2 regions of the Lederbergia sp. B243.17 genome follow, and region 1 is predicted to be linked to the other one. Evidence: predicted binding sites of a transcription regulator. Region 1 holds the regulator's gene; the other holds the start of a gene.

The links. Region 1 encodes NrdR, which represses ribonucleotide reductase genes. Its sites were predicted from a motif close to AACACNATATATNGTGTT; they were not measured.
Region 2: a site for NrdR is predicted at 2,988-3,005, ahead of AC0TWI_RS13860 (vitamin B12-dependent ribonucleotide reductase). Genes of this name have one in related genera too.

Annotation. Positions count from the first base shown of each region.
Region 1 covers NZ_JBWBKF010000097.1:172,715-187,838, forward strand. The annotation lists gene AC0TWI_RS21040 (CAP domain-containing protein) at 1-1,051, opposite strand, end outside; gene AC0TWI_RS21045 (TVP38/TMEM64 family protein) at 1,158-1,730, opposite strand; gene AC0TWI_RS21050 (DUF1294 domain-containing protein) at 1,775-2,047, opposite strand; gene rplT (50S ribosomal protein L20) at 2,117-2,470, opposite strand; gene rpmI (50S ribosomal protein L35) at 2,503-2,703, opposite strand; gene infC (translation initiation factor IF-3) at 2,723-3,226, opposite strand; ribosomal protein L20 leader region at 3,297-3,435, opposite strand; gene AC0TWI_RS21070 (YusW family protein) at 3,623-4,168, shown strand; gene thrS (threonine--tRNA ligase) at 4,283-6,223, opposite strand; gene AC0TWI_RS21080 (putative sporulation protein YtxC) at 6,539-7,375, opposite strand; gene dnaI (primosomal protein DnaI) at 7,517-8,449, opposite strand; gene AC0TWI_RS21090 (replication initiation and membrane attachment family protein) at 8,433-9,854, opposite strand; gene nrdR (transcriptional regulator NrdR) at 9,870-10,325, opposite strand; gene speD (adenosylmethionine decarboxylase) at 10,466-10,837, opposite strand; gene AC0TWI_RS21105 (MurR/RpiR family transcriptional regulator) at 11,107-11,913, opposite strand; gene AC0TWI_RS21110 (N-acetylmannosamine-6-phosphate 2-epimerase) at 11,920-12,603, opposite strand; gene AC0TWI_RS21115 (PTS transporter subunit EIIC) at 12,607-14,142, opposite strand; gene AC0TWI_RS21120 (glyceraldehyde-3-phosphate dehydrogenase) at 14,309-15,124, opposite strand, start outside.
Region 2 covers NZ_JBWBKF010000073.1:73,634-88,757, reverse strand. The annotation lists gene gcvPA (aminomethyl-transferring glycine dehydrogenase subunit GcvPA) at 1-40, shown strand, start outside; gene gcvPB (aminomethyl-transferring glycine dehydrogenase subunit GcvPB) at 33-1,496, shown strand; gene AC0TWI_RS13875 (DUF2975 domain-containing protein) at 1,611-2,090, shown strand; gene AC0TWI_RS13870 (helix-turn-helix domain-containing protein) at 2,100-2,315, shown strand; gene AC0TWI_RS13865 (rhodanese-like domain-containing protein) at 2,366-2,749, opposite strand; gene AC0TWI_RS13860 (vitamin B12-dependent ribonucleotide reductase) at 3,095-5,653, shown strand; gene AC0TWI_RS13855 (hypothetical protein) at 6,233-6,634, opposite strand; gene AC0TWI_RS13850 (response regulator) at 7,074-7,763, shown strand; gene AC0TWI_RS13845 (HAMP domain-containing sensor histidine kinase) at 7,895-9,100, shown strand; gene AC0TWI_RS13840 (NUDIX domain-containing protein) at 9,199-9,633, shown strand; gene AC0TWI_RS13835 (SRPBCC family protein) at 9,820-10,263, opposite strand; gene AC0TWI_RS13830 (ATP-binding cassette domain-containing protein) at 10,624-11,442, shown strand; gene AC0TWI_RS13825 (hypothetical protein) at 11,444-12,148, shown strand; gene AC0TWI_RS13820 (patatin-like phospholipase family protein) at 12,803-13,687, shown strand; gene AC0TWI_RS13815 (PadR family transcriptional regulator) at 13,843-14,196, shown strand; gene AC0TWI_RS13810 (DUF2812 domain-containing protein) at 14,177-14,680, shown strand.

The sequences.
Region 1 (15,124 bases):
GCGCTCTATATTCAGGGAGAAGGATGTTTTTTCGGTGGCCAGGGGAGTTCATCAGCCCTTCATGGGCAAAAATACTGTTAAATTGCCCCTTTGCGATGTTTTCACCAGCCATGCTGAATGCAATTCCGTCCTCTTCCATCCGGTCAAAAGGGGATTTCCCCTCCAAATTGGTATGGTCGAAATAATGTTTATCCGCCATATCGCTGCTGTGGCCCCGTGCAGTGGCTTGAACCGGCTCATTCCAGGATAGCGCGTTAAGCCCGTGCTGCACCCTTGCCGCATTGGTCACATCGAAAAGCTGCTGCTCATAACCTTCCTTCAACTCTTCGCTTGGAGCCCCATAAATGTTCTCCTTATTCTTTTCGAATTTTTCACTGACAATCAAAATGGCCGTGACCATATCTCCCTGCTGCGTATCATAAAAGATGGTCACATAATTGCCGTCTATCAAAAAAAGATCGTACTCGCCTTTTGAATCCATCCGATAAGAGATCAGGCCCTTACGTATCGCTTCCAACGGTTTGTATCCGAGCTGCCTAACCTCATCCTTTGGCGTCCCCAGTTTGATGCCTGTCTTGGAAGAAAGCAGATCCTGATTTGTATACAAAGCAGCCGCCCTTCCCTGTTCATCATATGCGGCCATAAAAAAATTATGGTAGCCTTCGTGATAGGTATACCATTCCGTGCCATATTCATTGAAACTCGAACGTTTCGGGGAACCGGCTGCGGCTTCCACATCCGCCTTCGCATCTCCTATTTCTACATTGTGGACGGAAAAATCCTGGGTATCCGGGCTGCGGAGGTCCGGCTTTTCGGCAATGCCCTGCCCTTTTAATCCCTTATTCATAGCCTCATCTTTCAGATCCCCGAGACCCAGCTTGATCGAGTGCCATGTATTGCGTACAAGAGGATGTTCTGCAATCGCCTGGACGTCCGCTCTGGCTTTATCCACTACGCCCTGGACTCCCCCTGTTTTATATGAACTTCCGTAAAAATGCCAAAATACAAAAGCAATCACAACAGTTACAATAATCGAACGCAATTTTGGCATTCTTTCACCTCTATAAAAAAGTAACGGTTCCCTACGAAAACCGTCTGTTGCCAGTATACCAAAAAACGAAACAAAAAAAGAACAGCGCACTGCACTGTTCCAGCTTTTAACTACCCTCAGCAAAAAATTCCTTCCAGGCAATTACAGCAATCTTTTCCCTCAGCGCATAAAAAAGTACAAATAACGCAACAACAATCATAGCAGCGATCGCCGGAGTAAAACGGGTGATAAATTCACCGAAAACGGTATAAAAGAAAGCGAGCGGCAGATTGGAAACGAAGGCCCCCTTCATATAGCCCTTGAAGTCGGGGCGCCTTTCCTTCAGGCAAAGATTAAGCAAATGATAATGAAAAAAAGGAATAAGCCGGAGTACCGAGATTTGGCCGACTGTCATTTTATGGTAGCGGCCAAACCATTTCGATTTGATGCCCATCAATCTTTCGTACATCTTCGGCATGCGGCCGATACAGAAATAAAATAGAGCGGACAGTATCAGCAGGCCGATGAGCGAATAGATGGTGCCGAGCAGACTGCCGAAGAGCACACCCCCGGCCATACAGACGAGGGCGACCGGAATGAACAGGAATTGCCGCAGCGTATGAAAGAATATAAAAATGAATGGTGCCAGCCTTCCGCTTTCCTCCATGAACGCCAGCATGAATACGAGTTTCTCATTCATTCGCATCACCTTCTTACTCCCATTTTATACGCATGGCTCGGCTGTTATGACCCGTAGTAGAGCACAAGGCTATATAGGAACAGATCGATGATGGCCAGCAGCGGGAAGCCATACTTGAATGAAAGATGCTTTGTTTTGTGGCGGTATATATTCATGGCAACCGTCATGCCTGGAGCCCCTCCGGCAATTGCAACAAGCCAAAGCGTCCGTTCTCTGATCCGCCTTTTCCCTTGGCGGGCATATTGTTTATCATTCCTCATCATCAGTGCACCCATAACGTTGATGAAAATGAAGTAGCCAATGGCAAATGTATTCATCTTCCTTCCCCCTCTCATAAGCAAAAAAGCCACTCTCACAATAGAGAATGGCTTTTCACATTTCAATTATTATAGAGCAGCTTTCGCTTTATTCGCCAATGCTGCGAATGCTTTTTCATCAGCTACAGCAAGCTCTGCAAGCATTTTGCGGTTTACTTCAATGCCGGCTACTTTCAAACCGTGCATCATGCGGCTGTAAGAAAGGCCGTTTGTGCGAGCAGCAGCGTTGATACGTGTGATCCACAATTTGCGGAAGTCACGCTTTTTGTTGCGGCGATCGCGGTAAGCGTACATATATGATTTCATTACTTGCTGATTTGCAGTTCTGAACAATCTATGTTTGGAACCAAAATAACCTTTTGCTAATTTCAATACCTTTTTACGACGTCTGCGGGTTACTGTACCGCCTTTTACACGTGGCATATTATTTCCCTCCTAATTGGATCTCGGTCCGATTACTTCATGTTAGCAAGCATATGGCGGATACGGCGGAAATCGCCTTTTGATACCATAGCTGACTTACGAAGTTTGCGTTTTTGTTTAGTCGATTTATTGGCGAACAAGTGGCTTGTGTAACCATGTCCACGTTTCAGTTGGCCAGTTCCGGTTCTTTTGAAGCGTTTCGCCGAACCGCGATGTGTTTTCATTTTTGGCATAGGGGTTTCCTCCTCAACATTACTTTTCGATTTTTGGTGCTAATACTAAGAACATGCTCCGGCCGTCCATCTTCGGCTTGGATTCAACTGTCGCTACATCCGCACACTCTTCGGCAAAGCGGTTCAATACGCGCTGGCCGATCTCTTTATGCGTGATGGCGCGCCCTTTGAAGCGGATCGATGCTTTGACCTTGTCGCCTTTTTCGAGGAACTTGCGGCCATTGCGCAGCTTCGTGTTAAAATCATGCTCATCAATAGTAGGACTCAGACGAACTTCCTTCACATTGATCACTTTCTGGTTCTTGCGCGCTTCTTTTTCTTTCTTCTGCAGCTCAAAGCGGTGCTTTCCGTAGTCCATAATCCGGGCTACCGGCGGCTTAGCGTTTGGAGCGACAAGGACAAGGTCCAGATTGACGCGAGCGGCGATTTCAAGAGCTTCATTTCGGGATCTGACTCCCAATTGCTCACCATTATGATCAACAAGACGAAGTTCACGGGCACGGATGCCTTCATTTACCAACATATCTTTGCTAATAGTTAGCCACCTCCAAGGTTTTTTGAGGAATACACTGTGGAAATCACAACTGAAAAATTACAATAAAAAAGTGCGGTGCACATAGCAACCCGCACTTCATTAACAAAGTCGTTAAAAATTGTTTCTGAATTCATGAAAACCTGCCAACAGCAAGAAGCGTCGATCAGGCGAGAAGCGGGCAGCTCCTTCTTCCACATATGAGTATTCAATTCACCTTAGTTACTATAACATAAGCAAAATCTCTTGTCAATAATGAATCCTCTTAACAACGTCTTTCATGATAACAAATCCTAGGCCAGATTGCAATATGTTTTGAAAATGTTTAAAACAAAGCCAGCGGGTAAAACTTTGTATAACAAGTCTATCTTACTGGAGGTTCCCCGTATGAAAAAATTTGTCTATGGATTTTCAGCAATGGCGCTTGCTCTCGGGCTGTCCGCCTGCGGAAATGACGATCCGTCGGTCGACTCAAACCCGAAAGAGAAAGTAACGGTTCCGGAAAACGAGCCGGAACAAAAAACGACACCGGAAGATACTGATCCGGCAAACAGCGGCAATAAATCCACCGGCAATGTATCCGATGAAAATGTAGCGGATCAAATGGCTGAATTGGATTTCACGAAATTCGACCTCGAAGTGGACTACGGCCCAGGTTCGGAGTTTGATTTTGAATATGAACAGGAAGATGAAAACGGAAAGTATGAAGCGAAGCTATCGGACGAAGTCCACAATAAAGTATTGAAAGGTTCAGAAGCGTTCCAGGCACTTTATACCTCGATGCAAAGCATCGGATTTGACGCGAATACTCCGAAGGAAGAGGTGATTCGCCAGACTTTGGATGCCTTCCAGCTTGGCGATGACTACAACAAGTTCGATCTGGAATATACGAAAAAAGACGGTACGAAAGTGGAAGTGAAGGACAATAAATAATAGAAATCAGCCCCCTGATTGCTAAGATAAATCCCTTTGCTCTCCACAGAGAAAAGAGAAAAAGGCCTGCCGCGGAAAATCAGTTCTCACTGAGTTTCCGGGCAGGCCTTGTTTTTATTTTTTCCGTGAGAATGAAGCAACATCCTCTGCCAATTCGTCTTTGAATTGAACGAATGACATCGTTTCGGATTTTTGCTCACCGTATTTGCGAACGTTAACTGCCTCTTTTTCGACTTCCTGGTCGCCGACAACGAGCATGTACGGAATTTTTTGTACTTGAGCTTCACGGATCTTATAGCCCATTTTCTCATCGCGCGCATCGAGCTCGACACGGAAGCCGGATGCCTTCAGCTTGTCAGCCACTTTTTTCGCATAGTCGAAGTGTGCGTCCGGGGAAACCGGGATTACTTGAACTTGGACAGGTGCAAGCCATGTCGGGAAAGCTCCTTTGTATTCCTCGATTAAGAAGGCGACAAAGCGTTCCATTGTGGAGACGACCCCGCGGTGAATAACGACCGGGCGATGCTGTTTGCCGTCTTCACCGACATATGTGAGATCGAATTTTTCAGGCAGCAGGAAGTCGAGCTGGACTGTCGACAATGTCTCTTCCTTGCCGAGCGCTGTCTTCACCTGTACGTCCAGTTTCGGGCCGTAGAAGGCTGCTTCTCCGTCTGCTTCATAATAATCGACGCCAAGCTCATCCATCGCGTCCTTCAGCATGGACTGGGCTTTGTTCCACATTTCATCATCGTCAAAATACTTTTCTTTGTCTTCCGGATCTCTATAGGACAGACGGAAAGTATAGTCAGTCAAATCAAAGTCTTTATATACTTCAATGATCAAATGAACGACACGGAGGAACTCTTCCTTGATCTGGTCAGGACGGACAAAGATATGGGCATCGTTCAGTGTCATTCCACGCACACGCTGCAGGCCGGAAAGCGCTCCTGACATTTCGTAGCGGTGCATTGTACCGAGCTCTGCAATCCGGATTGGCAGTTCGCGGTAGCTGTGGATATCGTTTTTGTACACCATCATATGATGCGGGCAGTTCATAGGACGCAGAACGAGTTGTTCATTGTCCATGTCCATGATCGGGAACATGTTTTCCTGATAATGATCCCAGTGGCCGCTCGTTTTGTACAATTCGACATTAGCCATGATTGGTGTATAAACATGATCGTAGCCAAGTGCGATTTCCTTGTCGACGATGTAGCGCTCGATGATCCGGCGGATCGTTGCGCCCTTTGGCAGCCAAAGCGGCATCCCTTGGCCGACCTTTTGCGAGCTTGTGAATAAGGACAGCTCCTTGCCGAGTTTGCGGTGATCGCGCTCTTTCGCTTCTTCAAGCATTTGCAGATGATGTTCCAGGTCCTCCTTTTTGAAGAAGGCTGTGCCATAAACACGCTGGAGCATTTTGTTTTTGCTGTCGCCGCGCCAATACGCACCCGCAATGCTCAAAAGCTTGAATTCCTTAATCTTTCCGGTAGATGGCACGTGGACACCGCGGCAAAGATCGACAAAATCACCCTGCTCATAAACAGTCACTTTTTCGTCGGCTGGAATCGCATCAATCAGTTCCTGCTTGTATTCGTCATTGGCAAAAAGCTTCTTCGCATCCTCACGGGAAATCTCTTTGCGGACGATTTCAATGTTTTCATTGATGATTTTCTTCATTTCCTTTTCGATTACCGGCAGGTCTTCCGGTGTCAGGGAATGTTCAAGGTCCATGTCGTAATAGAATCCGTCTTCGATGACCGGGCCGACTCCAAGTTTGACGTCAGGATATAGACGCTTCACTGCCTGCGCCATCAAATGCGCTGTGCTGTGGCGAAGAATTTCCAACGCTTCGCTGCTGTCAGGAGTATTGATTTCAATTGCTCCATCCTTCTCGATTGGTGTTCTGAAGTCGATCAGCTTGCCATCAACCTTGCCGGCGAGCGCCTTCTTTCTTAGCCCCGGGGAAATCGAAGCTGCCACTTCCTCTGTTGTTACGCCCTTCGGAAACTCCTTTGCTGCGCCATCAGGGAATGTTAACTTCACTTGTTCTGCCATTTTGCTCTACTCCTTTTTTGAAAAAAATAAAAAGCCCGCCCCTGGAAAGGGACGAGCTTGATTGCACGTGGTTCCACCCTAGTTTTCAGCATGCAAAATGAGCATGCCGACTTGGATACGTTTAACGGATCGGGTCCGCCAGCCAATACTTGCCGAAAGGTTTCCTGGCTGGAGTTCAAAGGGGGTAAGCTGTTCATCCGTACTGGAAAGTTCGCACCGTCTGCTTTCCTCTCTGGGAGCCGTGATGAATGCCCATGTCCTTATCGCAACTTGTTCGTATATATGTACGTATTATAATGCGGGACCGGACAGAAATCAAGTTTTTTCAGAATACGCTTTTTGCAGTGTATGCAAGTAGCGCGGCGGGAAGACGGCGATCCGCTCTTCAAAAATATTTTTCAGCGTGCGGACGAGTGCCTGTTCCTCTTGATTTGTATACAGAAAAATTTTCTGGGGAGCGATCGACAGCAAGGGAGCGATGATAGCGGAATCAACATAAACCGGATGATTGCTCAGAAGACGGCGGTCAAGCATGCTGGCGATCTCCTCCTTGTTCAGCTTGCAGATCTTTTCATCATAAAAAACTGTCTGATGATCAATGCAAAGGTGGATGACCGGCTTCACATGATCCCGCTTTTGCAAATAGTCCCGCAGCATCTGGACGAACATCTGGTATTCCTGTTCCATTTTGTATTCATCGATTGCAACGTTCACATAATCAGCAACCCGCTCAAAATACATTTTCAGGCGGAATTTCAAAAATGACTCAAATAGCACCGTACCATCGTACTGGAATAGATCATCCACTGCGGCCCCAATCAGCTTTTCCTCATCGAACTCCCCGGCAAGTGCCGTTAATTCAGGGCGTTCTCCTCCAAACATATGGCTGGAGATTTCCATGATCTGCACCCGCTCCACATCACTCTCGTATTTATATGTGTCGAGCAATTGCCGGTTGATCCATTCATTCCGTTTGACTTCCATGATAAAGCGGATAAGCGCACCCATTCTTTTTTCCACTTTCCGGACATCGTCGGAGAAGGTATATATAAATTGACCCTGCTGCTCGGAAAAAGACTCCTGCAGGCCGTTTGCGGATAAAAATAATTTCAACCGAATCGCATCTTTTATGGAGTTAAAAAGTAGATTCAAGCCCGCCCCTCCTTCACTTACGATACTTTATGTATATGGAGGGACGGGACAACCTAGACCAGGAATTACAAAGGGCGGGAAGCATGGCAAAAAAGCTGCCAGGAAAGGCCGTGTCACGGCTCTTTCCTGGCAGCTTATTCGTCACTGGTGGCGGCGGTTCGGCCCGTCCAATCCGATCGGGCGGGATAGATACATGACCCTCTCCATGATCCGGCCAGCCTTCATTTGCTCTTCCTCTCCCCTTTGGGAGTACGTTAAATGATGGGAAAGACCGTCCATAGAAAAATTCGATGAGAAAAAGGTGGGGAGCTGCTCATCCATCCTGTACTGAAGAATAGCGCCTAGTACTTCGTCTCTCGTCCAGCTTGACATCGACTCGGCGCCAATATCATCGAGCATGAGGATCGGTGCTGTTTTCACCGATTGCAGCTTATCGTCCAGGGAGTGGTCGCTGATCGACTGCTTCATTTCCCGCAGAAATTCCGGTACATAGACGAGCAGAGACGGGATGTTCTTATCCGCAAGGTGATTGGCGATTGCCCCGAGCAGAAAAGATTTTCCCACACCAAACGGTCCGTGAAGGTAAAGCCCCTTCATGTAATTTCCCGGCTTGTATTGGGATGCGAATCGTTCCGCATACTCGAACGCGTCCATCCTGCCCGGACTGTCCAGGGAAAAATCCGCAAAGGAAGCACGCAGGATCGCTTTAGGCATGTATATGCTTTTAATCAGCCTTTCCGCCCGTTTGCGTTCATCTTCCATCACTTTCGTCGGGCACGGGCGGTAATGGATCGTCACATTCCCCCGTTCAAATACAAGCTCCGGCTCATATCCCTGCATCATGTTCCGGCACTGAGCAAGTCCGCTGCAACCTTCACAGTGTTTTGTCTGTGTGGAAAACTCGTACAGCTTCATTAAGTTTTTCTCAATGTCACTCTCGCTCATTACCCCTTCATATTGGTGAATAAAGCGGGCAACATCCGGATTGGCGAGCACTTCCGCTTTCAAGTGCTCGTATCGCTGCCGGAAATCGGGTGTCTTGATCTTGGACAACGTCCTATTGATCTTCTCCACCTTTTTCACCTCCTGCTTTCTTATACTTTCTCTGGATCGCTTCCAGTCGTTTGCGCTTTTCTTCCAGTTCTTCGGTTTCCTCCGCCTGAGCCGGAGCCTTGGCGGTCACATGCTCATTTGCCAAAAACCAGTCAGGCAGCTTTTCCGTACGGATCGGCTTTCTTTTCCTTTGGGTCGGAGCTGTCTTTCCGCTCGCCCATTCCTGGTACTGCCGGTTCTCTTCAATCGCCAAATCCATTGCCTCTCGGACCGACTTGATTTTCTTCCGCGACCAATGGGATGCGATTTTCTCCAAATAGCTCTTTGAGAGCTTCATGTCCGTCTTGAGCATGACATAATGGATCAATACATTCATGACGCCCGGCTCCAGCTTCTGCTGGAACATGACCTCCTCAACCGCTTTTACGTCGGCTTTCGCAGGCTCGGCACCGTCTGACAGGTCGACAAGAAGTTCTCTCGGAGAAACAGTTTCCAAATAGTGGACAAGCTTTTCCTGTTTCGTCATTTCCTTCTCCGGCTCGCGTGCCGCCGGCCTCGTCTCACGTTTATCAATCAGTTCAGGCAGCCTGTCGCCATTTTCCATCTGATACCAGTCTCTCGCCGCCTTGCGCAGCTCTTCGATATCCACCGTCTGCGATGCATTCATCACAGAAAGGAGAAGATGCTGCATGTCGATAGCGTTGATCGAATAGAGAAAGGCGAGCTTGCTGATCGCATCCTTCACTGCGGGCGTCAAAACCTTCCGCGGCACGGTCAGATTCGACAGCCCATCCTCAAGCAGTGCAAAATCAAAACCGCGGCCGTCGATCGGGATCGGGACTGCTTCCGCTCGGCGGTGCAGCCCCTGCCCTTTCTCAGGTATTCCTGCCTGATGTGCCTCCGGATTGGTAAGCGACTCCACTCCAATCGATTCGAACACATCCTGGAAGGAACGCGTAATATCGGCATACTCCCCACGATCGATCTGCCCATCGGAAAAGTACTTCTTCAGGCGCAAAAAGTGGGCCTGCCCCAGCTTTTGGTATAAATAAATATTCAACATGCCGTCCGTGAAAAATTGCTCTGCCGATAAAGGAGGCAGCAATTCATAAATGAATGTCCTGTCTTCCTCTTCCTTTATGTACGTCTTCAGCAGTCCGATGCCTTCGAGCTTCAGCCGGGCATCATAGATTTCCTGGAGATTCAGCCCGAGCATATTCATCAAATGATAGTGATTCCACGTATCGGACCAAAGCCTGCTCTCTGTCACTGCATGCCAGAGAGTCGTGTACAGGCTCATGCAAACCGGCCCCATCAAAGGCTGATACAAATAGGCTACGACCTTATGATCGTGGCGGTGAAGGGTGCCCTTCATCACCACTTGAAAAGAGTCGACTGGCTGTACTTCATTCCAATGCTGCATCATATTTACACACTTTCGTTATGCTTTTTTTATTAATTCCTTCAGTTCATCCAAGAAGACGTTGATATCTTTAAACTGCCGGTATACGGATGCGAAACGGACATAAGCGACCTCATCGACCTTCGCCAGCTTGTCCATCACCCTTTCCCCGACAAGCTCAGATTGTACTTCCGCCTGTCCGAGGCTGCGCAGCTCCCGCTCGATATCGCTCGTCATCTCTTCCAGTTGATCAAGCGTTACAGGACGTTTCTCGCATGCGCGGATCAGTCCGCGCAGGATTTTTTCCCTGCTGAACTCTTCGCGGATGCCTTCCTTTTTCACGACGATGAGAGGGGTCTCCTCCACTCTTTCAAAGGTCGTGAACCGGTAGGCACATTTTTCGCATTCCCTTCTTCTCCGGATGGCCCGGACGTCGTCAGCAGGCCGTGAATCGACAACGCGGGTTCCGTTATGATGACAAGACGGACACTTCATTTCTCTATCCTCTCCGTTCCGATCGCTTTTTCTTATTATACCTCACTTTTCGTCGAAAATAAAAAGAGTACCCATTTCCCTATAGACCAAAAAGAGCCCATTCCTAATCGAATCGGCTCCTTTCTTATAAAAGTTGGCTTTTATCGGACCGCGTGCTCAAGCTTCAACGGTCCCATTCCACGCGGCATCTCTAGCGTTTCCCTTGTTTCCGCATCGAGCGCTGCCGCAATATAATCGGCTGCAATATTCGGATCCAAGTCTCCGCAAGTATAGACATCGATACTCGCATACCCATGCTCCGGAAAGCTGTGGATCGTCAAATGGGATTCAGAAATGATAACGACTCCGCTGACTCCCTGCGGAGCAAACTTGTGAAAAGCGACTTCGCGAATTTCCGCACCTGATTTCAAAGCAGCATCGACAAACACCTGCTCGATGTATGGCATGCTGTTCAGCTTGTCAAAATCACAACCCCATAATTCTGATATTACATGACGTCCCATTGTTTCCATTGATCGTTCCCCCTTCAACGTATTTTTTAGCGATCACAAAAACAAGTTAAAGATGTTTAACTGCAACGGGGGAAAGTTAGTCCAATGAGGTCCTAACCCTTTAAGCAGTTATGCGGTTTTATGCATTTGCATAGCTGTTCATTCAAACACCACGATTCATAGTATAAGGCTTGAATAATCGTTTGGCAATAACTTTCGGATTTATTATTTGAATTCAAATGCAGCAGAAAGAAGCCCGGAACACCATCCGGCGTCCGGGCAAGCTTTCTTCAGTCATCAATCCACGCCTCATTCGAGATGGCTTGGACCGTTTGCTCATAAATTTCACTTCGATCTGCATCTTTCATGAAGGAGGAGCTGATAAAATCTATCAGGTAAAGGGTGCTTAAATCCAAACCAGTTGAAATAAACCGTGTCCGCAATGGATGAAGCGTCAGCAGTACCGCTTCGGAAATTTTTGTAAGCGGGGCATCTCCATACGCGGTTATGGAAACAAGCTTGACTCCCCTTTCCTTCGCTCTCCGTACAGATGTAAGCAAATCCCGAGTCTGGCCGGAACGGGAAATGGCGATGAGCACATCGTCTTTTTGCAGAAGGGTGCTCCGGATGATCATCAAATGGGGGTCTGTCACAGCCTCGGAATTGAAGCCCATTCTACTTAAACGGTAATTCAATTCCTGGGCTGCAAGACCAGAACTCCCGAGACCATACACATGCACTTTCGCTGCTCCCTCGATAATCCGGAGAACGTTCAGCATCTCGGCATCCTCGTTCAAACCTTCGATATCGCGCAAAGATGATTCGTACTGCTGTTTCAATTGGACCCCGATGCTATCATCGGCTTCACTGTGTCCCTCACGAGCAAGTTTCAGCTTCAATTCCACGAAACTAGTGCATGATACTTTTTTGCAGAACCTTGTAACGGTCGCGACCGAGACGCCGGTTTTAAGTGCAATCTCTTTTATATTGCTGTGAGAAGCCTCTTCCGGCGATGAAAGCAAATAGTCCGCCAAACCTTTTTCTTTATCGGAGAAAGAAGAATAGTTGGCTTGGATCTCTGTCAAAAGTGTGCCCAAAGCACATTACACCTCTTTGATTGCCTCTACAAAACGGCTAGTGATTTGCTGGGGTCTGGTGATAGCTCCGCCCACGACAACGGCATGCACTCCAAGCGAAAGGACATGCTTCGCCATCTCGGGAGACAGAATATTCCCCTCGGCAATCACTGGAATGCGTACATTGTCCAGCACCAGTTTAACAAATTCGAAATCATTGTGAAACAGTTTTCCGCCCGCCGTTTGTTTTGTGTATCCATAAAGGGTAGTGGAAACACAGTCAAAGCCGAGCTTTTCCGCTGTTTGCGCTTCTTCTATGGTTGAAATGTCAGCCATTAATAATATTTCAGGATGAGCTTTTTTCACAAAGTCCACCTGCTCGGCCAACGTTTCCCCGTTAGGGCGAGGGCGGTCCGTTGCGTCGAGGGCAATCATTTCACAATCCGATTCAATCAGTTCCTTCAATTCCTCTTTTGTCGCAGTAATGTATACTTCACTGTCCGGATAGTCCCGTTTAATAATGCCGATAACAGGCAGATCCACTTCCGCCTTAATCGCTAGAATATCTTCTTTTGAGTTGGCGCGGATGCCTGCTGCCCCACCCTGCTTTGCTGCCAGAGCCATCTTGGACATAATAAAAGAGCTGTGCAGCGGCTCATCCTCAAGCGCTTGGCATGAAACAACCAGTTTGTATTTTATTTCGTTTAACATTCATTACTCACCTACAATTTCATTGATTTCATTTTTAATGATCGTCACATGGGGACCATATATTACCTGGATCCCATTGCCTTTTTTCACAACGCCCTTTGCTCCCGTTTGCTTCAGAAGCCCATCGTCCACTTTCTCTGAATCTATGACACTTACTCTAAGCCGGGTCGCGCAGCAATCCACAGCCGTTAAATTATCCGATCCGCCCAGTGCACTGATAATCGTTTGAGCGCGTTCGCTCGAATCTTCTGTCCCGGCAGGCGAATCTTGCTCATCTTCCCGTCCGGGTGTCTTGAAGTTGAACTTTTTGATGAAGAAGGAGAACAAAAAGTAGTAAATGAAAAACCATGGTATCCCGATCAGCGGAACAACAATCCAATTTGTCTTTGCGTTTCCTTGTAAAATACCGAATAATACAAAGTCAATAAATCCTCCGGAAAACGTCTGGCCGATGGTAATTTGAAAAATATGAGCCATCATAAAAGCAAGGCCATCCAAGAAAGCATGCACTACATACAGCATCGGTGCGATGAACAAGAAGGAAAACTCGAGCGGCTCGGTTATCCCTGTCAGGAAAGATGTCAAGGCAGCAGAGCCCATCAATCCAGCCACTACCTTCTTGTGCTGGGGCTTTGCTGTCCGGTAGATTGCAAAAGCAGCACCGACCAAGCCAAACATCATCGTAATAAAGCGGCCGGACATGAAACGGGCTGTACCGATATAAAACTTGTGAACATCAGGATCAGCCAGCTGTGCAAAGAAAATCCGCTGTGTCCCTTCGACCATATGGCCATTGACCATGAGGGACCCTCCGAGACTGGTTGTCCAGAACGGCATATAAAAAATATGATGCAGCCCGAACGGTCCAAGCAATCTCAATACGAAGCCATAAACGAAGGTGCCGATATAACCTGTCGCTTCCACAAGTCCGCCCATTTTAAAGATTCCCGCTTGAATAAACGGCCAGGCAACAAACATGATGGCGCCTAGGAAGATTGTAGCAAATGAAGATACAATCGGCACAAAGCGCGACCCGCTGAAGAAGCCCAAGAATGGCGGCAACTGCTTCTTGTTATAACGATTGTGAAGCAAGGCGACTACTACCCCCACTACTACACCGCCGAAAACTCCTGTTTCCAGTGTAGGGATGCCCAAGGTTGTCCCTTGTCCGACAGAGGCCGGATTTTCCGTGTTCATTTTACCAGTGATGGTTAAAAGAGCGGATATTGTTGAGTTCATGACAAGGAACCCGAGCATGCCGGCAAGCCCGGCTGTGCCCTTATCGGTTTTTGCCAATCCGACTGCAACGCCAATAGCAAACAAGAGGGCCAAGTTTGCGAAAATCACATTTCCGGCGCTCGACATAACTGTAAACACGGCTTGCAGCCAAGAAATATCCAAGAATGGATACGCTTTAATCGTATTTGGATTGGATAAGGCACCCCCGATACCGAGTAAAAGCCCGGCAGCAGGCAGAACGGCAATCGGCAACATGAATGATTTACCGAACTGCTGTGCCTTCTCGAAGAAACTATTCATCAAAATCACTTCCCTTTTGTAAATCATTTTCATTTAAATTATAAAGGGCGTTTTTCCCGTTTGCAAGCGGTTTTTTTATCCAACTTCTGGCATGGGTGCATAGTTTCTCAAAAAAAAAACACATCTTCCCGATGTGTTTGCCAAAATACTGGCGGCGGATGTTGAATCAGCCTGCTTTTATGTCTTTGTGCAAAATAGCGGAGGATACATGACGGGTAAGCTCAATGACGCGGCAGGAGTATGCCCATTCATTGTCATACCAGGCGAGCACTTTGATTTTGCTTTTTCCGATCGCAATGGTGGAAAGCCCGTCGACAATGGCAGAGTGTGAGTTCGTGTTAAAGTCGGAGGATACGAGCGGCTCTTCTGTATATTGGATAATTCCCTTCCACTCTCCTGAGGCAGCTTCTTTCAGAACGCTATTTACAGTCTCTGCATCAGCTTCGCCTTCCAAGTCGACAACGAGATCGACGAGGGAGACATTCGGCGTTGGAACACGAAGAGCCATACCGTGGATCTTCCCCTTCATCTGTGGGAGCACAAGTTCCAATGTTTTAGCGGCCCCTGTCGTTGTCGGTATGATCGATTGTCCGCACGCCCGGGCTCGGCGCAAGTCTTTGTGAGGATTATCGATATTATTTTGATCGTTTGTATAGGCATGCACCGTTGTCATCAGGCCATTGACAATCCCGAAATTATCATCCAGCACTTTTATAATGGGTGCAAGGCAGTTTGTTGTGCAGGATGCATTTGAGATCACATCATGCTCATCAATATTCAAAGCGCTTTCATTTACTCCCATCACGATGGTGACGTCCTCCCTTTTCCCAGGCGCCGTCAAAATGACCTTTTTGGCTCCGGCAGTTAAATGCATGGCGGCTTTTTCCCTTTCATTGAACTTCCCGGTCGCCTCTATAACAATATCGATTCCCATTCTTCCCCAAGGAAGCTCGAGCGGGTTACGATTGTTCAGCAGGAGGAT
Region 2 (15,124 bases), on a different contig from region 1:
CGACGAGTTTAGCAGAGAATTGGGGGATCGCCATGAGTAAAGAGACATTGCCGCTACTATTTGAAATTTCAACTCCCGGCCGGATCGGCTACAGCCTGCCGGAAATGGATGTGCCGGAAGTAGATCTTTCGGATTGCATTCCGGAAGGCTACCTGCGCGATATCGAACCTGATCTGCCCGAAGTATCGGAGCTGGACCTGATGCGCCACTTCACCGAATTGTCGACACATAACCATGGCGTCGATTCGGGATTTTATCCGCTCGGTTCCTGTACGATGAAATACAATCCGAAAATCAATGAATCGGTCGCCAGATTCCCGGGCTTTGCTCATATTCACCCGCTCCAGCCGGCTTCATCCGTCCAGGGAGCGCTTGAATTGATGTACGACCTCCAGCAGCATCTGAAGGAAATTACCGGCATGGACGAGGTAACACTGCAGCCGGCAGCAGGCGCCCACGGCGAATGGACCGGATTGATGATGATCCGTGCTTTCCATGAGGCGAACGGGGACACCGGCCGGACAAAAGTGATCGTCCCGGACTCCGCACACGGAACGAACCCAGCTTCGGCCACAGTCGCAGGCTTTGAGACCGTCACGGTCCGCTCGGGCGAGGACGGACTTGTCGACCTTGAGCATCTCCGGGAACTGGTCGGTTCTGACACGGCAGCGCTGATGCTGACCAACCCGAACACGCTCGGACTGTTCGAGGAGCAGATTTTGGAAATGGCAGAAATCGTCCACCAAGCAGGCGGAAAGCTGTACTATGACGGCGCCAATCTGAATGCAGTCATGTCAAAGGCACGTCCAGGGGACATGGGCTTTGACGTAGTCCACCTTAATTTGCATAAAACATTCACAGGCCCACACGGCGGCGGCGGCCCGGGATCAGGCCCTGTAGGCGTCAAAAAAGACTTGATCCCATTTTTGCCAAAACCGGTCATCGAAAAATCGGGCGACGAATATGTCATTAATTACGATCGACCTCAGTCGATCGGCCGTGTGAAGCCGTATTACGGTAACTTCGGCATCAACGTTCGCGCTTACACGTACATTCGTTCCATGGGTCCGGACGGCTTGCGTGCCGTCACCGAATACGCTGTGCTGAACGCGAATTACATGATGCGGAAGCTGGCTCCGTATTTTGATCTGCCATATGACCGCCATTGCAAGCATGAATTTGTTTTGAGCGGCAAGCGGCAGAAAAAATTGGGAGTACGGACGCTCGACATCGCCAAAAGACTGCTCGACTTCGGCTACCATCCGCCGACCATCTACTTCCCGCTCAATGTTGAGGAATGCATGATGTTTGAGCCGACCGAAACCGAGTCGAAAGAAACGCTCGACGCCTTCATCGACGCGATGATCCAGATTGCGAAAGAAACGGAGGAAAACCCGGAAATCGTCCAGGAAGCCCCGCATACGACGCTCATCAAACGTCTCGATGAAACAAAAGCGGCGAGAAAGCCGGTCCTTCGCTATAAGAAAGAAGAATAGAAGCAGCCAAAGCACACAGAAATCTTTCTGTGTGCTTTTTTTAATAAATATTTATCGAAATTCGATAAAAAATATGCTAAAATCAATTGAACAATCCGATTAGTGAGGTGCAATATGAAGCGTGAAACACTTTTTTTGAAATTGGCGCTAGTTCTGATGGCTCTGCCGATTCTTGCCTTGTGCATCTTTATCGTGCCGATGGTTGCAAAAGAAGCAGCGGAATATTTTCTGAAGTCCACGTTTTGGCGATACCCTGTTTTGGCAGGCGTCTATGTATCGGCTGCTGCTTATTTCACAGCGCTCTATCAGGCATTTATACTGTTAACGTTGATTGACAAAAACGAAGCCTTCTCCGATTTTTCCGTAAAAGCCCTGAAAAGGATCAAATACTGTGCGATTACAATCAGTGCTGTGTATGCGGCGGGGCTGCCGCTTTTCTATATCGCGGCGGAGAATGATGACGCACCGGGCATCATCATCCTCGGCATGATCATTATCGTTGCATCACTGGTCATCGCCGTCTTTGCTGCTGTCCTCCAGAAACTATTGAAAAACGCAATCGAAATAAAAGCGGAAAACGATTTGACGGTCTGAGGTGAGAAAATGGCGATTATCATCAATATTGATGTCATGCTGGCAAAGCGGAAAATGAGCGTCACCGAGCTTTCCGAAAAGGTCGGAATCACAATGGCCAACATTTCCATTTTGAAAAACGGCAAGGCGAAGGCAATCAGGCTTTCCACTTTGGAGGCAATCTGTAAAGCGCTCGATTGCCAGCCTGGGGATCTATTGGAATACAGAGATGATGAGGAAGAATAAAGGAAGCAAAAGGAGCCGGGCATATTCTGCCAGGCTCCTTTTGCTATCAATCATTTTTTCGCTTTCACTTTTCCGGTCCATTTCTTGAAGCCGCCTTCAAGATGGCTCAGGTCCCGGTAGCCTTTTTTATAAAGCATCTGCCCTGCGCGCCCGCTGCGGAGACCGCTTTGGCAGTAGAGGTAGACCGGCTTGTCCGGACGGATTTCTTTCATCCGTGTTTTAAACTGCGAGATTGGAATGTTGCGCGCCCCAAGAATATGGCCCGCTTCATATTCATTCGCTTCCCGGACATCGATCAGCTGTGCTTTACGATAGCCCGCTCGGAATTCATCTTCCGATAAAGTCTTCAAAATTTTCTTCTGCCGGAAATAATTGTACAGGGAGAACGCCACGATGACGGCCAGTACAATCAGCAGTGAGTAAATAAATGACAATTCCCTTGCCCCTTTCTAAATATCACCCTATAATCTATTATATTCTTCTCTGGCCTCCGAATCAAAATCTTTTTAAAGCGAAAAAAATCAACAGCGAAATTTGATGAAAAAAAGATTTATTCGGCGATTTTTACCGGTGAATCTCCTTTTTCCTGTCGAATTCTTCAAGTTTCAAGTTTGACAAATTTAAAATTTGCATTCTGTTAGCACTACATATAGTGTGGGGATTAATCGAGAAAATACAATATATTGTGTTTATCCATTGATTTACCGGATATACATATGGTAACGTATCTAGGAGAGAAATAACTGATTAGCGAATGATAGAATAAAGGAGCTGGCAAGATGGCTGTCGCAACGACAAAGAACATGACACTTAATATCGAGAAATTAAATAAGGACATCGGCTTATTTAAACAAGTGCACCCGATTACGCCTGAGATGAACATCACCCATAAAGGAGTATCCAGACTGGTCATGATTGACCGCTATTCCTTTAAAGATACGGAGAAAATCACACTGCAGGCCGGGGATTTTGTTGTTTTGACGATCAAAGAAGACCCGAAATTCCCAGCCCGCGGACTTGGCTTCCTTCAATCGATCGACTGGGAAGCGGGAACGGCCGTTGTCCAGGTCGAAGAAGAATTCCGCAATGCGCTGGACAGCGATGAAGAAAGAGAAACAGGACGGATTGTAAGACCGCTCGACATCATCGAGAAACCGTTGGAAGTGTTCTACGAGCAAATCGTAAAGCGGAATGCAACGGGTCTCGCATCTGTCGAAAAGACGGAAGAAAAACGAAAAGAATGGTTTGATAAGTTTTACGCAGAACTGGCAGCGATGAACTTCGTACCGGCAGGGCGCGTATTGTACGGTGCAGGCGCAGAGACGGATGTAACGTATTTCAACTGCTACGTAATGCCGTTTGTTGCGGATTCCCGTGAAGGCATTTCTGAACATCGCAAGCAAGTGATGGAAATCATGAGCCGGGGCGGTGGAGTCGGTACGAACGGATCGACACTGCGTCCGCGCAATACATTGGCAAGAGGCGTAAATGGAAAATCATCCGGTTCTGTATCATGGCTGGACGACATTGCCAAGCTGACCCATCTTGTTGAGCAGGGCGGTTCCCGCCGCGGTGCACAAATGATCATGCTTTCATCGTGGCATCCTGACATCATCGAGTTCATCATCTCCAAGATGCAAAACCCGAGAATCCTGAAATTCCTCATCGAAAATACAAACGACGCACTGATCAAGAAACATGCGCAGGACAAGCTGAAATTCACTCCGCTTACCCAATCAGAGCAGGCGATGTACCAGGGTGTCCTTAATTATCGGAGCATTCCGGGAGCAGGCGGCTTCAGTGAGGAGATTTTCCGTGATGCCGAGGAGAAATTGGCTGAAGGTGGTACATACTCCGTCCATAATCCGGAGTTTTTAACAGGCGCGAACATTTCCGTCTGCTTGACGAAAGAGTTTATGGAAGCCGTGGAAAACGATGGCGACTACGAGCTTTGCTTCCCGGATGTGGAAAATTACACACCGGAAGAGATGAAAGCCTACAACGAAGAATGGCATAATGTCGGCGATGTCCGTGAATGGAAAGAGCTTGGCTACAAAATCCGCACATACCGGAAGATCAAGGCGAAAGAATTGTGGAACCTGATCAACATCTGTGCGACTTATTCCGCAGAACCGGGCATTTTCTTCATCGACAATGCGAATGACATGACAAATGCGAAAGCATATGGCCAAAAAGTCGTGGCAACGAACCCATGCGGAGAGCAGCCGCTTGCGCCATATTCCGTCTGCAACCTCGCAGCCGTCAACCTTGCGAAAATGGTAGACCGCAAAACAAAAGAAGTAGATTACGAGAAACTGAAAAATACCGTCAAAATCGGTGTCAGAATGCAGGACAATGTCATCGATGCGACTCCGTATTTCCTTGAAGACAACAAAAAGCAAGCGCTCGGAGAAAGACGCGTCGGACTCGGCGTTATGGGCCTTGCAGATCTATTGATCTATTGCGAAAAAGAATACGGCTCCCCTGAAGGCAATGAACTCGTTGACAAGGTGTTCGAAGCGATTGCGACAACTGCCTACAAGGAATCTGTCAAACTCGCAAAAGAGAAGGGAAGCTTCCCGTTCTTGACTGCTGAGACAGAAGAAGAAACAAACAGATTGCGTGATGCATTCACACATACTGGCTACATGGAGAAAATGCCGGAAGAGATCAAGGCGGCAATCAAGGAGCATGGAATTCGCAACTCCCATCTGCTCACAGTCGCGCCGACAGGATCGACCGGAACAATGGTAGGCTGCTCGACAGGCCTTGAGCCATACTTCTCCTTCACCTACTACAGAAGCGGACGTCTCGGCAAATTCATCGAAGTGAAAGCCGACATCGTCGAGGACTATCTGAAGGAACATCCGGGGGCAGATGCGGACAACCTGCCAAACTGGTTCGTAACAGCGATGGAACTGAAGCCTGAGGCCCATGCGGACGTCCAATGCGTCATCCAAAGATGGATCGACAGCTCCATCTCCAAAACGGTCAACGCGCCAAAAGGCTATTCCGTCGAACAGGTGGAAAATGTCTACGAGCGCCTGTACCGCGGCGGAGCAAAAGGCGGAACTGTCTACGTCGACGGCAGCCGTGACTCCCAGGTACTCACGCTGAAAGCGGAAGACAATGGATCGGAATCAGAAGAAGCGCCAAAAAAACGGGAACAACAGCCTGTTGTACTCGTTGACACAATCCAAGACCTTCGCTCCACATCGGTGACAATCGGATCCGAAATCGGCAACACTTGCCCTGTCTGCCGCAAAGGCGAAGTAAAAGAAATCGGCGGCTGCAACACATGCGACAACTGCAACGCCCAGCTGAAATGCGGATTGTAAGATCCTCACAATACAAGAAGCTGTGACTTTAATTAAAGTTTGATAACAAGTAACCTCTTCGGTATGATGACCGCAAGAGGTTACTTTTTTGTATTTCTGAAAATATAGTTATGACTTTACCTGTATCGAATTGCTGGATTACTTCATTTAGAAGGGAGTTTTATGGCAAAACGCAAACGATCATCATCAATTGAGAGGAAATTGCTGGGTGGGCTTAGACGAGGCTTTGGAGTTGATTACAAACGTTGGCTTACTATTCAATATGTACCATCACTAGCATGCTCTACTTAGTGCGTTAGACAGAAATCTAATCATTTGCTGACTAATTGTCTATGGTGTAATTGATGTCTATTCATGATTAATGACCGAAAATCATATAGGTTTGGAAGGAACATCATGGATAGCACCAATATTGGCTTTGGAAAAGATTGTTATGGTAAATGTAGAGTTCTTGTAAAAGTAACAAGCCAAAAATATCATGTATTGAATAAATGCTTTCATATTTTTGGCCCGTTTAATTTCTTTCTTGATTAAGGTGAAAAGGTGCCTTTTTAGTGGTATAAGAAGTTTATTATGGTACTAATTTTTTCCCTTTTTTATCATAGGTATTGCAATTACACCTATGATCAGACCCCAAATTATATTTGTTACAAGAATGCTTATAAGTGCCAACGGATTTGTTAAGGGACCTTGTAATTGTCCAGTTAAGATTGGCGATAATATTGCACTGAGTATAGTTGCAAATATTGCATAACTAATACCGGCAAAAACTAAAATTTGTATTGGATTATGGCTTTTATTCTTAACAACGATAATTAACCAAATCAATGAAATTAGAATGGTCATTAGCATACTTCCAAACTGTTCATTTATAAGTAAATGTATAATCCCTGTTATTTTCAGAATCGGTCTAATCAGGGCAATGACACCTAAGCTTAGAATTAACCCTATATTTTGCTTGATCACTTCTTTATTTATCATATATTTGTTCCTCCTAAAAATGATTATGTTTATTTTTTTATCTTCTTCATTTTGCCAAATGCTTTGAGATAGGTAATGCATGGCGCTAAACATTATAAATTGAAACTTGATATAGCCATCGTATATAGTAGTTGTTCGCCGTTGCACCTATGCAAATATATCGCTACCGGCCACATTGCCAGTGTTCCTTCAACCTATGAAGCAACGAAAAGTACTTGAACGGGTACCAAAATGTATTTTTTCTTTTGATTAAGTCTGTATTATGCCATAAAAATAATCCGCCCTTTATCTAATCATCCCAGTCAACTGATCACATTTTAAGATTATCAAATAAATGTTGTGAACTTATTGCAGTCCATTACGGTTTTAGTGAAATTTTCAAGAATCACTCATAGTCCATATATAATATGGAAAACAGGGAGAGGGAAGGAGATTAAGGATGGCCGAATTAATCTTACTGGTAGATGACGAAGAAAAAGTACTTGATTTTATGAGTTCCTTTTTAAAAAGTGAAGGTTTCGAAATCATCACTGCTCAATCAGGAACAGAGGCACTTGATAAAATTAAAGCGGTGAATCCATCATTAGTAGTCTTAGATTGGATGATGCCCAATATGAACGGTCTTGATGTTTGCCGTGAAATTAGAAAAAATAGTAACGTTGGAATCATTATGGTGACAGCTAAATCAGATGAATTAGACAAAATTGTGGGTCTCGAGGTAGGTGCGGATGATTATATTACAAAACCATTTTCATTAAGGGAACTATTGGCGCGAATTCGTTCTGTCTTGCGTAGGGTTGGGGTTAATCCCGAAACCACTGAAGAAAGAATAGTACGTGATGAAATCACCATTTCCGTTTCTGAGTATCGTGTATGGAAAAATAATTCGGAAATTACAATGACACCAACAGAATTCAAGCTTTTATTAACGCTTGCCGAAAAACCTGGAATTGTCTACAGCAGACTGCAATTATTAAAATCTGCCCTAGAGGACGAATTATTAAATGTTGAACGGACAGTCGATGCCCATATTAGCCGATTGAGGAAAAAAATTGAGGATAATCCATCTGAACCAAAATATATTCAAACAGTTTATGGGTTTGGATATCGTTTCGGTGATCAACCATGAGTTTTCACCGTAAGCTTTTTTTCACATTAGCTATTACAATTATTGCTATAAGTATAGTCTTTATTTTATTAACTCATTTTACAGTGAGGGGCACTATAAAAGCAGGTTTGGAGGAAACAAGAGGTCGGGAAATGATGCGTATTCATAAAAGGCTGACTACCTATTACATAGAGAATAATCACTCCTGGAAAAACGTTCAACAGTTTGATCCACTTAGGGGTATTTTCCAAGAAGGCTCAGAAATACTGGTGATGGACAGCGAAAATCATGTGGTTTTTAAAAAAGGGGAATCACCCACAAAAAAGATTGAGCATTTAGGCATAAAGAAGGAAATGGAAATTGGTGGAAAAGTTGGTCAATTTATTTATTATGACCCAGAGATGGCGGGTTTCACCAAAATTATGTTAGGGATCCCCATATCGGTTATCTTTATACTTATCATAAGCGGCTCTATACTCATTATCATTTCCCTGTTAATTGCTTATCGATTATCTAGGTGGCTAGCTTCACCACTCAGTGATTTATTGCCAGTCATCAACAGGTTAGGAAAAGGGGAGCTTGGCGCAATGGTTCCAGTGAAAACGAACGATGAATATGGAAAGATCGCTAATGCATTTAACAAAATGTCTCAGGAACTTGAGCAAGCGGAAGCAGTACGTAAGAATCTTACTGCGGATGTAGCTCATGAACTCAGAACACCACTTACCATTATCAGTGGGAAATTGGATTACTTGCAGCAGCAAGGTAAAATGATCAGACCAGAGATATTATTACCCTTGCAGGATGAAATAATTCGTCTAAATCAATTAGTAGAAGATTTACGAATGTTATCATTAGCGGAAGCGGGAAATTTACCATTACATAAAACTACGACAAATATGCTTGAGTTGGCTAATGAACTGACCAGAGCAATAGGGCCAATTGCTGAGGAAAAAGGCATTTCTATTAACATCGAAGTTAAAACAAAAAATGTTATCATATCTGTTGATATGAATCGAATGAAACAAGTTTTTCTCAATTTATTAACGAATGCTATCCGTTATACGCCAAATGAAGGAAGTATTTATTTTTGCTTAATGAATGACGATGATCAGTATTTCAAAGTGATTGTTGAAGATACCGGGGAAGGTATTGATCCCAACCACTTACCCCATCTGTTTGATAGATTCTATCGAACAGATGACGCTAGAACTAGACATAGCGGAGGTACTGGACTAGGTCTAGCCATTGCGAAACAATACGTCATTTCTCATAATGGGAAAATTGAAGTGAAAAGTGCTTTAAATGAGGGAACACAATTTATTGTGTATCTGCCTTATAATACAAATGAAATTTAAAGAAAGAAGGAGGAAAAGATTTACGTTAATTGTATTTTTCTTGCTGAATAGCATAAATGGCTTCAGACTAATGTGAAGGTTGCATAACGGGAGCTAAGTTGAAAGAATGGTTTGGCTCTGCGGCTGTTTGCATCAATGAAAAAAATGAAGTGCTTATGGTTAAAGCTTATCATTCAGATTTGTGGGCCGTTCCTTCCGGTGGCATGGAAAAAGGGGAAACGCCAGAAGAATGTTGCATACGGGAGGTAATGGAAGAGACAGGGTATGAGGCTGTTATTCTGAATAAACTCTTTATAAAAGAAATGACAATTAAAGGCATCCACGTTAAAACGTACTATTTCAAAATGAAGAAGGTTGGCGAAAGTATCGGCACCAACGACCTTGATAAGATTATTGAAGAAGTTGCTTGGAAGTCAATTTCAGATATACAGAAGATAAGACACGCCTACCCTGAAGATATAGAATTGTTGATGAAAGCCCTAAGAAACAATGTGGAGAAGGCAGAATGTGAGTGTAAAAAAAGAGAGAACTAGAATTTGTTCTCTCTTAACATCCATTCCATTAATTTTTTTCCCTCGGTGACGGTTAAAGCACCATTGGATATAGTTTTAATCATTGATATCCAGGAGGAATACAATATGACCTCTAATCCCTTTACATGAGTGGGGGAACAAAGCTCTTTAATGAATTTCAACATCCACTATAAAGAGAGGAAAAGGTTAGGGTTGGCAGCATAAATTTCCTTCGCCCTTTTCGAGCGCAGATTTTAAACTATCAAGAACACCTGACCACGCCATTTGATGCCAGTTAATGGCATCAATCCAGTCCTCAGTATTTTTAAATCCAATATGTTCAACTATTACCTTTGTAGAATGATCATCGACTGATTTGAAACTTATATTAACAATTGTTAACTCATCTTCTTTGTTCATCAATGCCTCAAATGGGTCTGGTCCTTTCCAGGTAAATTGAAGCTCTTTTTCAGTTATAAGTTTTGTGATTTTACATCCCTTCGTATTCATGCTTGTATGATTTCCAGGGATAAAATAGAGTTCGTATGCACCACCATCCCTCAATTCTACTACCGTTTCAGGAGCAAACCATTCCGAAACTCTTTCAGAGATTATCCATGCATACCACACTAAATGTAATGGTGCATTAATCGTTACCTCATTAACAATAGCCTTATCGTTTGTGGTAGTTGTCAGAAGAAACCTCTCCCTTTGTAAATGATTTCACTTAAATAATAACATTATTGAAAATATTTATAAATGTTTATTTGTTTTCAACGTAATAACAGCTCTTCTCGTAAGAAGTCGATATATTCGCTGAGGCAACGATATCCGATGCCAAGGTCGTCAAATAGGAAATCTTCTGTTCGCGTTTTTTAAGGCATCAAATTAATAGAGTATTGAATAATCTCTACATCAGAGTTGTTGTATAATTAGAGACGTATCATTCTCTGCTTCTTTTAGAAAACATAGCTCTCGAATTTTATGCAGGAAAATGGAAAGAGGAATTTTATGAACATATTTGAGGCAAATAAAGTTTGCAAGAAAATAGATGGAAGAACACTTATTGAAGATGTCTCTATAAGCATATCAAGAGGGGAAAAGGTGGCGATTACCGGGAATAACGGCTCGGGAAAAAGCAGTCTGCTGAAGCTTATCGGCGGTATTTTTACAGAAACTGAAGGGCAAGTGCATCGATCTCACATGAGCTTCGGCTATGTCCCGGAACACTTCCCGGAAAACATCCGATTTACAATACATGATTATTTACTGTTAATGGGGAAGATGTCTTCTACAATCGAAGAAGGGCTGCAAAAAAGAATGGAAAACTATGCAGAGCAGTTTGCCATTACAGAATTCCTGGCTACCCCTATAAAAAAATGTTCAAAAGGGACGAAACAAAAGGCCGGTATCATACAGGCATTATTAAATGATCCCGATGTATTGCTGCTAGACGAACCGCTGACGGGGCTAGATGAAAAGGCAGAAATAGAACTTCTCCGTCAGCTGAATTCACTTCAAAAGGATAAAACGATCATTTTTACTGCACATGATTCCTTACTGATTGAAGGGTTGGCCGAGAGGGTTATCACGGTAGAGAGTGGGAGGATTGTCTCTGATTCTCCAGTAATTAATGAGGAAACAGTAAGAATGATAAGAGCGCTAATCCCAACTCGAGATAAAATAGCAGGGATTCCTTCCATCAGGCACAAATTTGCAGGGGATGGCACCGTTGAAATATATGTCTCCGCTAAAGAGTCTGATAAGGTTTTGTCCATGTTGCTTGAACGGGGATGTTCAATAATTGAACTAACAGAGAAGAGGTTTTAAGTTGTCAGCTTTCATCCGTTATCAATTACTAAGCTATATTCGATCCTTAAAATTTATCCCGCCTGTAGTTATCTTTTTAGGCTGGATATTTATTCTATATGCCTATTCAGGTGTGCCGATCCTCAGCAGTTATGGCGTATCTTCTATTTCAATGTATGTAATCATGACGTGGATCACCATGTCCGTCTTTACATTGGATGAAGAGAGCGAAAAGCATATCTTATTTTCTCATCTTGGAAGGAAGACGAATTATTTATTCGGCAAATGGATAACCGCCTTGATCATCATGATACCCTTGCTTTTATTTGCTATCTTTTTCCCTATTATCGCTGGAAGCTTCAAAGGGAGTATGACGCTCAGGCTATACATTTTTGCATTTTACAGCCACCTGGTTTTCTTGGCTTTTGGGATATTGGTAGGAACACTATTTTCGGCAACGAAACTTGCAGCTAAAAAACATGCTTGGCTTTCGTCCGTATTAATCATCGTACTTTCAATTGTTTCCAAATCCATCATTGAAAAGCTGGCATTTACCAAATGGGTATTATGGATCTTTCCCCCTGTATTCAAGGTGATCGATTATATGGAAGGTGAAGATGAGATACGAATCAATACACCATTTTTATTCGATAATGTGTTTGTATTTGCCTATCTAATCATCGGAGCTATTGTACTGGTTCCGCTTTTTATAAAAAAAGAAAGCTAACAGATCTTTTGACAGTCAATCATACAAGTAAGAGGCGCCTGGAAAAATCAGTGAAAGCTGATTCTTGCGGACGCCTCTTTTTCCTATTTTGGGAGGGGAGCTTTAAGCCTGCCGGCGGTGTGGATGGTCGATATATTTGCCAGTTCGGTAATATAAATTCTGGTTGCGACATATATTCTCCAGTTCGGTAATATAATCGCCAGTTGCGACATATCTCCTGCTAGTTGGTTGATATCCGCCTGAGAGGACATCGAGTCTGTGGCTGCAGTTTCAATTTCAGGCAGTCTTGCGTCCGCGCTTATCAAGTACTTGATCACTTAAGGGCAATCGAGGCGTCTGTATAGGTTGGCGCCACTGTTTTTCTCCGCGTACTGAGCCAATTTGTCGATAAGTTTGCCAGTTCGGTAATATAAATCCTTGTTGCGACATATATTCTTCAGTTCGGTAATATAATCACCAGTTGCGACATATATTCTCCAGTTCGGTAATATAATCGCCAGTTGCGACATATATCCTGTTTGTTGGTTGATATCCGCGCATGCTTACCCGGTTTGCGGTGAAGGGAAGGTTCTAAATCCCCAAACGCTGACTTAAAGTAGTATATCGGAGTGTTTTTTTCGCTGAGTGAAACATCAACATCCGGGGGGCTTGCACATGTATATCGATGGTGTTTTTTCCGGCGGCGGGATCAAGGGGTTTGCGCTCCTTGGTGCGGTGGAGGTTTTAGAAAAGAAGGGGTTCAAGTTTAAGCGGCTGGCCGGAACGAGTGCAGGTGCGATTGTCGCGGCATTTTTAGCGGCTGGCTACAACAGCAAGGAGATTACGGAAATTCTGGAGCAAAAAGATATGAAGGAATTGTTGGATCCGCGGAAGACGCTGCTTCCATTTTCACTGGCGAAATGGCTGCTCGTTTACTTTAAAATGGGATTTTATCGGGGGCGGGAGCTTGAGGAATGGATTGCGAAGGGGCTTGCGCTAAAAGGGGTTTATACATTTGCGGATTTGCCGAAGCAGTCACTGAGGATTATTGCATCTGACTTGAGCACAGGCCGAATTCTCGTACTGCCGGACGACCTGGACAGCCTCGGCATCCCAAAAGAGACCTTTCCGATTGCCAGGGCCGTACGGATGAGCTGCAGTCTGCCATTCTTTTTCGAACCTGTTCGGGTCCATTCGCTTTCGGGCCGGGACATCATTGTCGACGGCGGCTTGCTCAGTAACTTTCCGATGTGGCTTTTCCATTCGAAAGAGGGAAGAAAAGAGCGCCCGGTTATCGGCGTAAAACTGAGCAGCAAACTTTCCGAGCAGCCGAAGCGCCACATCAACAATGGGCTGGAAATGCTTGAAGCACTTTTCGCTACAATGAAGGATGCACACGATGCACGGTATATCTCGAGAAGAATGGAAAAAGACATCATCTTCATCCCGATTGAGGATACTCATACATCAGAGTTCGCTTTAACGGAAGAGAAGAAAAGTGCCCTTATGGAAAAAGGTCGCTTATCCGCTGAAAAATTCCTTAAAAGCTGGACGTATTAGAGGGCTGGGATTCGTAATTCCCAACAGCTCTCTATTTTTTCGCCCAATTTTGAAAAAGACGATTGCATATCGCTCTTTGGTCTGTTAATATAACGGTAGTTAATATATCGATGTTCGATGTAGTGAGTGTCGATATACGAAAGCAGGTGGAAAATATGAAGAAGCCAGAGGATTATCTGCCGTTATCACAGGCGACCTACTACATCTTATTGTCCCTCCGGGATGTTCGACACGGATATGCGATTATGCAGGATGTGGAAGAAATAAGCAAAGGAGATGTGACGATGGGGCCCGGAACCTTATACGGGGCGCTTGGAAAACTTGAGAAACAGAAAATCATTGAGAAAGTGGACTGGGACGAAGGGGACCGAAGAAAGTATTATTCCCTGACGCCGCTTGGTGAAGAAGTGCTGAGGATGGAATATAGGCGGCTTGTATCACTAGTGCAAAATGCCAAAAGTATAATTCAAGGGATGGAAGGTGAACAAAATGACGGTCAAGAAATTTAAATTCTTTACTCCATCAAATATGCAAAAAGAAGAACAGTGGCTGACAGAGATGTCCAAGGAGGGGCTGCACTTTAACAAGTACCGGCTGGGTATGTACTATTTTGAGGAAGACTCCGCCAAGTCCTATGTCTATCAAATTGATTTCCGAGATGCAGACGATGACTATTTCGAGCTTTACAAAGACTCCGGTTGGGATCATGTTGAATCATTTATCGATAAATTCCATTACTTCCGGACATCTGCAGAAAAAGAAACGCAGAAAATCTACTCTGACCGCGAGTCGGTAAAAGATACATTCCAGAGAATGATGCAATTCTATTTGGTCATTTTCCTTGCTTTGTTTGGCAGCCAGGCTGGATTACTCGTCACATGGAAAGGATATGTAATTCAAATTGTAGCTGCGTGTATAGGGGTAACCGCTATACTCTTGTATTTCTACGTATTCCTTACACTGAGACGCAAAATCGATTTTTATAATCAATAGAAAAAACGCGTCTGCGCTGTCTTTGCCGAAAGCAAAAGCAGTGAAGACGCGTTTTTGGGGTTTGCTAGTTGCAGCCGTCCTAAACTAAGAATCTGCCAGCTCCGGCGCCTAGCTGCTCGAGGTCACAAGCCAAAGAGGGAGAAAGGCTGGAAAGCGCCTTTTTCCCTCTCTGTCTTGTGCTTGTCGCAGCTGGGCAAGTCGCCTCCGCTTTAGAATTATCCAGCTCCGGGCGGCAGAGGCTCGAGGTCTTAAGTCCAAAGAAGCTAAAGGCTGGAAAGCGCCTTTTGCTTCTTGGTCCTTAAGCTAGTCGCCCCTGAGCAGCCGCCCTCCGCTTTAAAAACATCCAGCTCCGGCGCCTAGCTGCTCGAGGTCACAAGCCAAAGAGGGAGAAAGGCTGGAAAGCGCCTTTTTCCCTCTCTGTCTTGTGCTTGTCGCAGCTGGGCA